2 linked regions of the Ensifer sp. PDNC004 genome follow. The protein of the gene in region 1 binds, or shares a complex with, the protein of each later gene. Links are inferred from orthologs where the notes say so. Each region holds a gene or a part of one and is shown in the gene's direction. Other genes may lie near its edges.

Region 1 (6,600 bases):
TTCATCAACCCCTTCGTCCACCGCCGTGCGGCAGACCTTGTCGCCACGGGCGCGATCGAGATCGACAAGCTGATTTCGCGGCGGGTAACGCTCGGCGAAGCGGCCGACGTCATTGCGCATCCGCCGGCCGCCGGAGAAGTCAAGGTTCTCGTCATCCCCGGCCGCGCCTGACATTCGCAGCACTGTTTCGCCGCGCGCAGAGCGCGCTGCGTGGCCGGAGGTGCGCAAATATGGCTGGTTCCTGTCGATTCCGGAATTTTCGGGGTTTCGCTTGCAGAAACATTTGCCTATAAGCCGCTTCTAGCCTGAAAAGACCCATCAATGCGTGCCCGGCCGGTGACCTCCCACCTCGGCCGGTTTTTCGCGCAGCTAGAAACGGATGATCGACCATGCCGAAGCGCCAAGATATCAAGTCCATTCTTATCATCGGCGCGGGGCCGATCGTCATCGGTCAGGCTTGCGAATTCGACTATTCCGGCACCCAGGCCTGTAAGGCGCTGAAGGAGGAAGGCTACCGCGTCATCCTCGTCAACTCCAACCCGGCGACGATCATGACGGACCCGGGCCTTGCCGACGCAACCTATGTCGAGCCGATCACCCCTGAGGTCGTCGCCAAAATCATCGCCAAGGAGCGCCCGGACGCGCTGCTGCCGACCATGGGTGGCCAGACCGCGCTCAACACGGCACTCTCGCTGCGCCGCATGGGCGTTCTCGACCGCTACAATGTCGAGATGATCGGCGCCAAGCCTGATGCAATCGACAAGGCCGAAGACCGCGCCCTCTTCCGCGAAGCCATGGCGAAAATCGGCCTGGAGACGCCGAAGTCGCGTCTCGCCAACGCCACCGACATCAAGGACCATGACCGCAAGACGCACGAGGCCGAGCGCGCCGAACTGAAGAGCCGGCTTTCGGGCGCGGAGCTCGACAAGGCGCTCGACGACCTCGAGAACCAGTGGAACCTTGGCGAAGGCGACCGCAAGCAGCGCTATATGAACCACGCGATGGCGATTGCCGCGCAGGCACTCGATGATGTCGGCCTGCCGGCCATCATCCGTCCGTCGTTTACGCTCGGCGGAACCGGCGGCGGCATTGCCTATAACCGCACGGAATTCTTCGACATCGTCGGCAGCGGCCTCGATGCGTCGCCGACCACCGAAGTGCTGATCGAAGAATCGGTGCTCGGCTGGAAGGAATACGAGATGGAAGTGGTCCGCGACACGGCGGACAACTGCATCATCATCTGCTCGATCGAAAACATCGACCCCATGGGCGTTCACACCGGTGATTCGATCACCGTTGCGCCTGCGCTGACGCTGACCGACAAAGAATACCAGATCATGCGCAACGCCTCGATCGCGGTTCTGCGCGAGATCGGCGTCGAGACCGGCGGCTCGAACGTTCAGTTCGCCGTCAATCCGAAGGACGGCCGTCTCGTCGTCATCGAAATGAACCCCCGCGTGTCGCGCTCTTCAGCTCTGGCGTCGAAGGCGACGGGCTTCCCGATCGCCAAGATCGCCGCGAAGCTCGCCATCGGTTACACGCTGGACGAACTGGACAACGACATCACCGGCGGCGCGACCCCGGCCTCGTTCGAACCGTCAATCGACTATGTCGTCACCAAGATCCCGCGCTTTGCCTTTGAGAAGTTCCCGGGCGCCTCCCCGGTTCTGACCACCGCAATGAAGTCGGTCGGCGAAGTCATGGCGATCGGCCGTACCTTTGCCGAATCGCTGCAGAAGGCGCTGCGTGGCCTCGAGACCGGCCTTACCGGCCTCGACGAAATCGAAATCCCGGACATGGACGAGAACGGCGATGGCCGTAACGCCATCCGTGCCGCGATCGGCACGCCGACGCCGGACCGCCTGCGCATGGTCGCCCAGGCGCTGCGTTTCGGCATGAGCGAAGAAGAAGTCCACGAGGCGAGCAAGATCGATCCGTGGTTCATCGCCCAGTTCAAGGCGATCGTCGACATGGAAGCGCGCATCCGCGAGCACGGTCTGCCTGTCGATGCCGAGAACCTGCGCATGCTGAAGGCCATGGGCTTCTCCGACGCCCGCCTCGCGACGCTCGGCGGCAAACGCCCGAAGGAAGTGGCGGAACTGCGCAATGCGCTTAATGTCCGCCCGGTCTACAAGCGCATCGACACCTGCGCTGCCGAGTTCGCCTCGCCGACCGCCTACATGTACTCGACCTACGAGCCCCCCTTCGTCGGTGCCGCTCGCTCGGAAGCCGAGGTTTCCGACCGCAAGAAGGTCGTCATCCTCGGCGGTGGTCCCAACCGCATCGGCCAGGGCATCGAGTTCGACTATTGCTGCTGCCACGCCGCCTTCGCGCTGAAGGATGCCGGCTATGAAGCGATCATGATCAACTGCAACCCGGAGACGGTTTCGACCGACTACGACACCTCCGACCGCCTCTACTTCGAGCCGCTGACGGCCGAGGACGTGATCGAGATCATGCGCGCCGAGCAGGAAAAGGGCGAACTCGTCGGCGTCATCGTCCAGTTCGGTGGCCAGACCCCGCTGAAGCTCGCCGAAGCACTCGAAAAGAACGGCATCCCGATCCTTGGCACCGCACCTGACGCGATCGACCTTGCCGAAGACCGCGACCGCTTCCAGAAGCTCCTGATGAAGCTCGACCTCAACCAACCGAACAACGGCATCGCCTACTCGGTCGAGCAGGCCCGCCTCGTCGCTGCCGAGATCGGCTTCCCGCTGGTCGTGCGCCCGTCCTACGTTCTCGGTGGCCGCGCCATGCAGATCATCCATTCGGAAAGCATGCTGCAGAGCTACCTGCTCGACACGGTTCCGGGCCTCGTTCCCGAGGACATCAAGCAGCGCTACCCGAACGACAAGACCGGTCAGATCAACACCCTGCTCGGCAAGAACCCGCTGCTGTTCGACAGCTACCTGACGAACGCAACGGAAGTGGACGTCGACTGCCTCTGCGACGGCAAGGACGTCTTCGTCTCGGGCATCATGGAGCATATCGAGGAAGCCGGCATCCACTCGGGTGACAGCGCCTGCTCGCTGCCGGTGCACACACTCGACAAGGAGATGGTCGACGAGCTCGAGCGCCAGACGGCAGCCCTTGCCAAGGCGCTCAATGTCGGCGGCCTGATGAACGTACAGTTTGCGATCAAGGACGGCACCATCTACGTGCTTGAAGTGAACCCGCGCGCCTCGCGCACCGTGCCCTTCGTCGCCAAGACCATCGGCGCGCCGATCGCCAAGATCGCCGCCCGCGTCATGACCGGCGAAGCGCTCGACGTCGCGATTGCCGCCTATGGCGAAAAGCCGGATCCGCGCAACCTCAAGCACATCGCGGTCAAGGAAGCGGTCTTCCCGTTTGCGCGCTTCCCCGGCGTAGACACTCTGCTCGGCCCGGAAATGCGCTCGACTGGCGAAGTCATCGGCCTCGACACCGACTATGCGCTGGCCTTCGCCAAGTCGCAGCTCGGCGCCGGCGTCGACCTGCCGCGCGATGGAACGGTGTTCGTTTCGGTGCGCGACGAGGACAAGACCCGCGTGCTGCCGGCAATCCGCATCCTCGTCGATATCGGCTTCAAGGTGATGGCGACGGGCGGCACGGCCCGCTTCCTCGGTGAACACGGCATTGCCGCCACCAAGATCAACAAGGTCCAGGAAGGCCGTCCGCATGTCGAGGACGCGATCCGTAACCGTCACGTCCAGCTCGTCTTCAACACCACCGACAGCAACAAGGCGATCTCGGACTCCAAGTCGCTACGCCGCGCGACGCTGATGCAGAAGGTGCCCTACTACACGACCATGTCGGGTGCGGAAGCAGCTGCCCATGCCATCAAGGCTCTGAAGGCCGGCAGCCTCGAAGTGCGCCCGCTGCAGAGCTACTTCAAGGCCTAAGAACGACAGCGGCGCGCGAAACCTTCGCGCGCCGCCGCCATGCCCCAGGAGTGTTGCGCTTCAACGGCCCGCTCGCCGCTGAACGCCGCATGAACGATCGGTTCAGCCTGCATTCCCCCAGCACATGTTTCTATGACCCTGCGCACAGAGAGATCGGCGGCTTCGCCGGCGGGCGCGACATGGGGCAAGATCGTGCAACTCTATTTCTTTGATTTGTTGTGGGGCGACGAGCACTTCGTCGACGAAGACGGTATCAGCCATTTCGACGAGGGATCGGCCCTCTACTACGGCCAGCGCATCGCAGACAAGATCGGCCGCGATGCCGACTATGGTTCGCTGAAGGTCCATGTCCTCTCCAGCAACCGCAAGCTGCTGGCAACGATCGTGCCTTCCATCGGCCGGGGCATCGAACAGCGAGCGCTGCTTGGCCGCTGCCACGTCGGGGCGTCGCTCCGCGCTGCTGCCTGAGTGATCTAATCCGCCGCAAACACCTCGACCGCGCTTCCGCCCCGACCGCGCCGCGGGCTCTTGGCTGCGAGCCGCACGGTTCTGAGGCCAAGATAGAGGGACGCAGTCGAGATCACGCAGGCGACGACGAAGACGGTGAACAGGGCGCCATGCATGGTCGCGATGTCGGCATTTTCATCGAACCCGCGAAGATTTGCAGTCAGTCCACAGATCGCGGCGCCGATCGCATAACCCGCCGATTGCAATGTCGGCAGAAATGCCGAGGTCTTATCCCGCTCGCCACGCGGCGAGACGTCCATCATCAACTGGCTGAGCGTTCCCCAGGACAGGCCGAAACCGGTCCCGACCGCGATCTGGCTAGGGAAGACGAGCCGGAAATCGTCGATCGCGAAGGCGATCATCAGGCCTGCAAGCCCAAGGCTGAGAAGTGCTGGCCCCGCCGGGATGAGCTTAACGCGCAGGTCATGCGAGCGCAGGCTTGCGACCAGAATAGCGGCCGTGCTCCAGGAGATCGCCATCAGCGCACCGGAAAAGCCGGCGGCCGTGGGGCTGAAGCTCCAGACATGCTGCAGGCCATAGATGAGGTAGATCGAGCCGGACGCCTGTGCCAGTGGCATCAGCATGACAACCCATAGACCGGTGCCGAGTGGCTTCGCCAGCGCGAAGGCGCCGGTCGGCAGGATCGGATGTTCTGCCCGCCGGTCGGTGGCGAAGGCCGCCCACAGGATCGTCAGCGCCGTCACCAGCGCGGCGATCATCAGGGGCATGGTGGTTGCCGTATTTGACAGCGATATCAGCAGGATGCCGGTTCCGACGACGATCAGGCGCAAGAGCGGGATCGGGCGCGGCTTTTCAGTGGGCGCCGCCTTCTGCCGCGGCACGATCGCCAGTATGAGCGCGACGAAGATGGCTGTTGCGGGAATGTTGACAGCGAACGCCGCGCGCCAGGACCAATGCTCGGTCAGGAAGCCGGACACCAATGGACCGCCGAAAGCCGCTGTTGCCCAGACGATCGCCTCGGCTCCGAAGATCTTCGGGACCAGCCGGGCAGGAAAGAGTTCCGGGATGAGCGCGTAACAGACCGCGGCAATGATCCCCTCGCCGAACCCCTGGAACACGCGCCCTGCAAGGACCCGCGGCATGCTGCCCGCAGTCGTTGCGATCATCGTCCCGACGACAAAAACAAGCGCGGCCGTAATCAACGTGCCGCGCGCGCCGAACCGTGCCTTGAGCGTGGCGGCAACGGCGCCACCGAGGATGGCAAAGACGAGATAGAGCGTGACAGCCCAGGACAAAAGCGTGGCGCCGCCGATCTCCTCGACCGCGGTGGGCAACGCCGTCGCCACGAAGAACTCATTGAAGGCAAACAGCGCGACGCCGAGACAGAGGGCGGCGGTCGTTGCCAGATAGTCCGGCCGAAGCAATTCGCTCCAACGGCCGTCCTCCTCGGGCGCCGTCTTGCTTTCGCTTGCCTTGGTATCGTCGTTCGTCGGGACCACGTGGAATGTTCCGTCATCGTTAGCTGGGACAGGCACCTGTGTACGACCTCAACCGCAGTTGAGGTAAAGCGCTTTTTTCTCAGCTTGCCTGCCATCCGCCTCCCCCACAAGTTGCAGCGGCATTTCAGGGTTCGGTGGACGACGGCGAAATATCTGGCTTTCGCGCTTCCGTTTCTGCTATAACGAGGGTTCGAAGTTTCGGACGGTTCCGGCGTTTGCGCGCCGGAGACCGTTTTCTTTTGCGTTGGCGCCGCCCAAAGGGCGGCGCCTCGTGCTTGATGAAGGACATTGAAATGGTCGAAAAAGTGCCGATGACCCAGGGCGGATTCGTCAACCTGCAGGAGGAGCTGCGCTGGCGCCAGCAGGAAGAACGACCGCGAATCATCGAGGCGATTGCCGAAGCCCGTGCACATGGCGACCTGTCGGAAAATGCCGAGTACCACGCTGCTAAGGAAGCGCAGAGCCACAACGAAGGCCGCATCACCGAGCTCGAAGACTTGATCGCCCGCGCGGAAGTCATTGATCTCTCGAAGATGTCCGGCTCCAAGATCAAGTTCGGCGCTAAGGTGAAGCTCGTCGACGAAGACACCGAAGAGGAAAAGACCTACCAGATCGTTGGCGACCAGGAAGCCGACGTGAAGGCCGGCCGCATCTCGATCTCGTCGCCGATCGCCCGCGCGCTGATCGGCAAGGAAGTTGGCGATTCCATCGAAGTGAACGCCCCCGGCGGCTCCAAGGCCTACGAGATTCTC
Region 2 (4,839 bases), 3.2 Mb from region 1 along the record:
GCGCTCGGCCTGCGGATCCGGCTGCGGCATGGCAACGCCCGCCATGTCGGCGACCTGCTGTACGGCTTCCGGAAAGCTCAGGCCTTCGAGATCGGTGAGAAAACGGAAATGGTCGCCCGAGACACCGCAGCCGAAGCAATGGTAGCGGCCCTTGCGGTCCTCGCAGTGAAAGCTCGGCGATTTCTCACCGTGAAAGGGGCAGCAGGCCCAATAATCGCCGCGCGAGACGTTGGTCTTGCGCCGGTCCCAGGTAACGCGCTTGGCAATCACGTCCGAAATCGGAACGCGATCGCGTATCTCGTCAAGAAAGGACTGTGAAAAGCGCATGGATACCTCTGGTCGATCCTCCATATAGGCGGCATGGCCGGCGGGCGCTACAACGGTGATCCTGCTTGCACGCTATTCACAGGAGCGAAACGGGAATCGCACACCGAATCACCAATCAAAAGTTGTGTATGAATATTTTCTAAGGACCAAAAGTAGCGCTTGACACCCCTTTGACGAAAAGGATCAATTCGCCGTCTCGAATTGGATCACTTGCCATGGCCGTTTCCGTCAAAGTGCTCGCCTCCAGTCCGGCTTTCTTCAGCGCGGTGCTGAGCTATGCGCGCGGCATGGTGGAGATGTATGCGGCAAACCCACGGCTCGCCTCGATCTTTGCCTCGCAGCAACGCTGGCTGATGGCCCAATCCGGCCTTGCGCTCTATCACGACCGCGATCCGGATGATCCCTCGAGCGGTCTCTACAGCGGCCGTTTCATCAACTATGCCGTCATGCACGGGATCGCCAGCCGCAACACCGCAGCATCCTTCGTGCAGGAAATGGTCGCCTACCGCTTCGCCCGCTACATCACGGTGCAGCCGGACAAACGCAGCCGGCCGCTGGAGCCTACCGAGGCGGCACTCGACTATGTCTGGAAATGGATGCAGTCCCATCTGGCCATCCTCGACTCCTCCGACGGCCAGTCGCGGCTGGCGCGGCTCAACGAAGAGCAGCACCGGTTCGGGCGGCTGCAGGCCGCGGTCGCCCAAGCGCTCGTCGGCAACGACACGGTCCGTCGTCCAGGCCCGACCTTCGACCTCTTCACCTGGGTCAATTCCGGCGGCGTGGTGATGGACGATCTCTTCTCGCGCATCGGCGACTTCGACCCCGAGGCGGCACGCCACGCGATTGGGCCGGTTTCGCCGAGCGATCTCAGCGAACGCTTCATCATCTCCAAGACCCACCTCAAGCGGATCTTCGACAAGGCAGCGCTTTTGGGAAATATGGGGTGGGAGCGGACGCCCGGTCGCGGCGCGGTCTGGCTGTCGAAAGCCTTCATTCGCGAATACTGGGATTACCAGGCGGAGAAGTTCGCCCTGATCGATCGCGCATTCGAGGCGACGTTTCCGGCGAGAGCCGAGATGGCGACGCCCGTCCTATCGCGACGGGCGCCGGCACTCACTTGAGCGGAGCTACTTGAGCAGTTCCTTCACCAGGCCCGAGGCCTTGGCGAAGTCCATCTGGCCGGGATAGCGCTCCTTGAGCACGTTCATGCACTTGCCCATGTCGCGCAGGCCATGTGCGCCGGTTTCGGCGATGACCGAGGCGCAGAGTTCCTTCACCCTGGCTTCCGGAAGCTGGGCCGGCAGGAACCGATTGATGATGACGATTTCCTCACGCTCCTGCGCGGCAAGCTCCGGCCGGCCGGCGTCGTCGTAGATACGAGCCGATTCTTCGCGCTGCTTGATCATCTTGGCGAGGATCTGCAGGATGTCGTCATCGCTGACCGGGTCCTTGCCGAGGCCCCGATTGGCAATGTCCCGATCCTTGATCGCCGCCTGGATCAGCCGCACGGTCGAGGTACGCCGTGCGTCCTTGGCTTTGAGGGCTTCCTTCAGTGCGTCAGCGAACAGGTCGCGCATGTCTATACTCCATGTCGAAACCGGCCCGCGGTGCTCTGCCCGGAACCGGTTCGAAACCATTATTGTTGTCGTCGTCTTAAACCAGTGTGACAGGTGCAATCAAACGGAATACGCAACCGCTTGAATTATAAGGAATTTTATTTCCAGACAATTCACAGCGGCTGGTTGACCCGGTTAAGCGCTTTGGGTATTTTCCCGCACCTGCACAACATCGGCATGAGAGCACTTTTCCGCGGGGTCTCCGCGCGTCCATGCCTGAGCAAAGAAATGGCGATCGACTGCCGGGCTTTCAAGCCCCCGCGCTCCACGCCGCAACGGGATAGGAACGATGACCGCGACACCCGCATGGACCACTGAAAAACCAACCGCACTGCTCGTTCTGGCCGACGGCACCGTGATCGAGGGCAAGGGCATCGGCGCGACCGGCAAGGTGCAGGCGGAAGTCTGCTTCAACACGGCGTTGACCGGCTACCAGGAAATCCTCACGGACCCCTCCTATCTCGGCCAGATCGTCACCTTCACCTTCCCGCACATCGGCAACGTCGGCGCCAATGACGAAGACATCGAAGACCTGACGCCGGCAGCACGCCACGGCGCGGTCGGCGTCATCTTCAAGGCCGACATCACCGAGCCGTCGAACTACCGCGCCGCCAAGCACCTCGACGTCTGGCTGAAGGCCCGCGGCATCATCGGCCTTTGCGGCATCGACACCCGCGCGCTCACCGCCTGGATCCGCGAAAACGGCATGCCGAACGCCGTCATCGCCCACGATCCCTCGGGCGTCTTTGATATCGACACGCTGAAGGCCGAAGCCAAGGCCTGGAGCGGCCTTGAAGGCCTCGACCTCGCCAAGGTCGCGACCTCCGGCCAGTCGTCGCGCTGGGACGAGCAGCCCTGGGTCTGGAACGAAGGCTATTCGACGCTCGGCGAAACCGACGCGGCCTACCACATCGTTGCGCTCGACTACGGCGTGAAGCGCAACATCCTGCGCCTCTTTGCCGGCCTCAATGCCCGCGTCACGGTCATGCCCGCCACGACCAGTGCCGACGAAGTTCTGGCGCAGAAGCCGGACGGCATTTTCCTGTCGAACGGCCCCGGCGACCCGGCAGCAACCGGGAAATACGCCGTGCCGGTCATCCAGGACCTCTTGAAGACCGACATTCCGCTCTTTGGCATCTGCCTCGGCCACCAGATGCTGGCGCTGGCACTCGGCGGCAAGACCGAGAAGATGCACCAGGGCCACCACGGCGCCAACCACCCGGTCAAGGACCACACCACGGGCAAGGTCGAGATCGTCTCGATGAACCACGGCTTCGCGGTCGATTCGAAGTCGCTGCCACAGGGTGTTGATGAGACTCACATTTCGCTCTTCGACGGCACCAATTGCGGCCTGCGCGTCGCCGGCAGGCCGGTGTTCTCGGTCCAGCACCACCCGGAAGCCTCCCCCGGCCCACAGGACAGCCACTACCTCTTCCGCCGCTTCATGAACCTCGTGCGCGAGAAGAAGGGCGAACCGGCCCTCGCCGAACGCTGAGCGACCGATCGAGACAAGCTTCCAGGGCCCGCTTAGAGCGGGCCTTTTCTTTTCGAGCGTGCGCCTTCGTTGCCGCCGAGCTCACCCTTCCTGCAGATGCGCGACGATGAAGTCGACGACGGCGCGGACCGACGGCAGTTGCCCACGCCGGTGCGGCATCAACAGCGTCGTCGTCACGCTGCCGGCCTCCCAGTCCGCAAGCACGCGCACCAGACTTCCGGCTTCGATTGCCGCCCGACAGATCTTTCTCGGCAACGCCGTGATGCCAAGACCGGAGACGGCAGCCTCGAGCAACACGTTGGATTCGTCCGCGAGGAACCGCGGCATTGGCCGAACCCTGACGACCACGCCCGCATCGTTGCGCATCGTCCATCCCTCTGCACTCAACGAGGCGAGCAGCCCGTCGTGACGCGAAAGGTCGCTGGGCTCGCGCGGATGCCCGCTGCTTTCCAGATAGGCCGGCGCTGCCACCAGGAGGATCGCATCCGTTGCCACCCGCCGCTGTACCATGCCGGAATCGGGCAACGGCGCGAAGTGATCGCGCACAGCGATATCGAAGCCCTCCTGCACCACATCGACGAAACGGTCCGTCGCGTGCAACATCACCTTCATCTTGGGATAGGTCTTCGCCAGCGGCGGCAGCAGCCCGGCCAGCATCATCTGTGCCGTCGGCACCGAGGCGGTGATCCTGACCGTGCCGCTCGGCTCGGCAAGGCGGCCCTTGACGATGGCTTCGGCCGCCTCCGCCTCTATCAACATCGCCGAGGCATGCCGGTAGAAATCCTCGCCGATCTCCGTCACGGCGAAGCGGCGCGACGTTCGGTTGATCAGCCGGACGCCAAGCGTCTTTTCCAGCTCGGCCACGCGCTTGCTCAGCGTCGATTTCGGTACGTTCAGCGCCCGCGCCGCCGGCGCGAACCCCTTGTGATCGACCACATGGACAAAGACGATGAAGTCGTTGAGATTGCGCATCACGGTCCCCAATGTCTGCAAATGTGAACGATACATCCACATTTGCCCGTCTTTCGCAACATCGTCCATAAAATTATCTCTTCCTCATCGAAGCCTGATATCGAAGGAAGAGAGACAATGGGTATCTATCAAGACAAGAAAGCCGTGGTCATCGGCGGCACGCATGGCATGGGCCTGGCGACGGTCGAGCGTCTCGTCAACGGCGGCGCCGAGGTGCTCCTGACCGGAAACAACGAAGAGAACCTCGCCCGGATCCAGCGGCGCTTCGGCGACCGCGTTCATGCGGTAAAATCGGATATCGCCGACCTCGGCGAGATCGCCGTGCTCGGGGCGACGGTCGGGCAGAAGCTGGGCTCGATCGACCTCCTGCACGTCAACGCCGGCACATCGCTGCTCGAGCCCTTCGACCAGGTGACGGAAGCATCCTAC

The links. Proteins that work in one complex are often made in the same cells at the same time.
Region 2: the proteins of carB (region 1) and carA are in contact, whole or in part, in a solved structure (PDB 1KEE), measured with the Escherichia coli proteins. The link is inferred for Ensifer sp. PDNC004 from one-to-one orthologs.

What each region holds. Positions count from the first base shown.
Region 1 is NZ_CP070353.1:944,378-950,977, forward strand. What follows is about bases 1-4,081. They hold carB (carbamoyl-phosphate synthase large subunit), read left to right. Parts: upstream 1-389; coding sequence 390-3,881; downstream 3,882-4,081. Other genes in these bases: JVX98_RS12535 (zinc-dependent alcohol dehydrogenase family protein), read left to right, coding at 1-171; JVX98_RS12545 (hypothetical protein), read left to right, coding at 4,014-4,081. In the rest of the region: more of JVX98_RS12545, read left to right, coding at 4,082-4,349; JVX98_RS12550 (MFS transporter), read right to left, coding at 4,355-5,848; transcription elongation factor GreA, read left to right, coding at 6,142-6,600. UniProt on the Escherichia coli protein: Large subunit of the glutamine-dependent carbamoyl phosphate synthetase (CPSase).
Region 2 is NZ_CP070353.1:4,100,540-4,105,378, reverse strand. Bases 1,474-4,335 are described here. They hold carA (glutamine-hydrolyzing carbamoyl-phosphate synthase small subunit), read left to right. Parts: upstream 1,474-2,232; coding sequence 2,233-3,438; downstream 3,439-4,335. Other genes in these bases: JVX98_RS28035 (LysR substrate-binding domain-containing protein), read right to left, coding at 3,520-4,335; JVX98_RS28045 (GatB/YqeY domain-containing protein), read right to left, coding at 1,474-1,904. In the rest of the region: dnaG (DNA primase), read right to left, coding at 1-327; JVX98_RS28050 (hypothetical protein), read left to right, coding at 543-1,448; more of JVX98_RS28045, read right to left, coding at 1,455-1,473; more of JVX98_RS28035, read right to left, coding at 4,336-4,410; JVX98_RS28030 (SDR family oxidoreductase), read left to right, coding at 4,528-4,839. UniProt on the Escherichia coli protein: Small subunit of the glutamine-dependent carbamoyl phosphate synthetase (CPSase).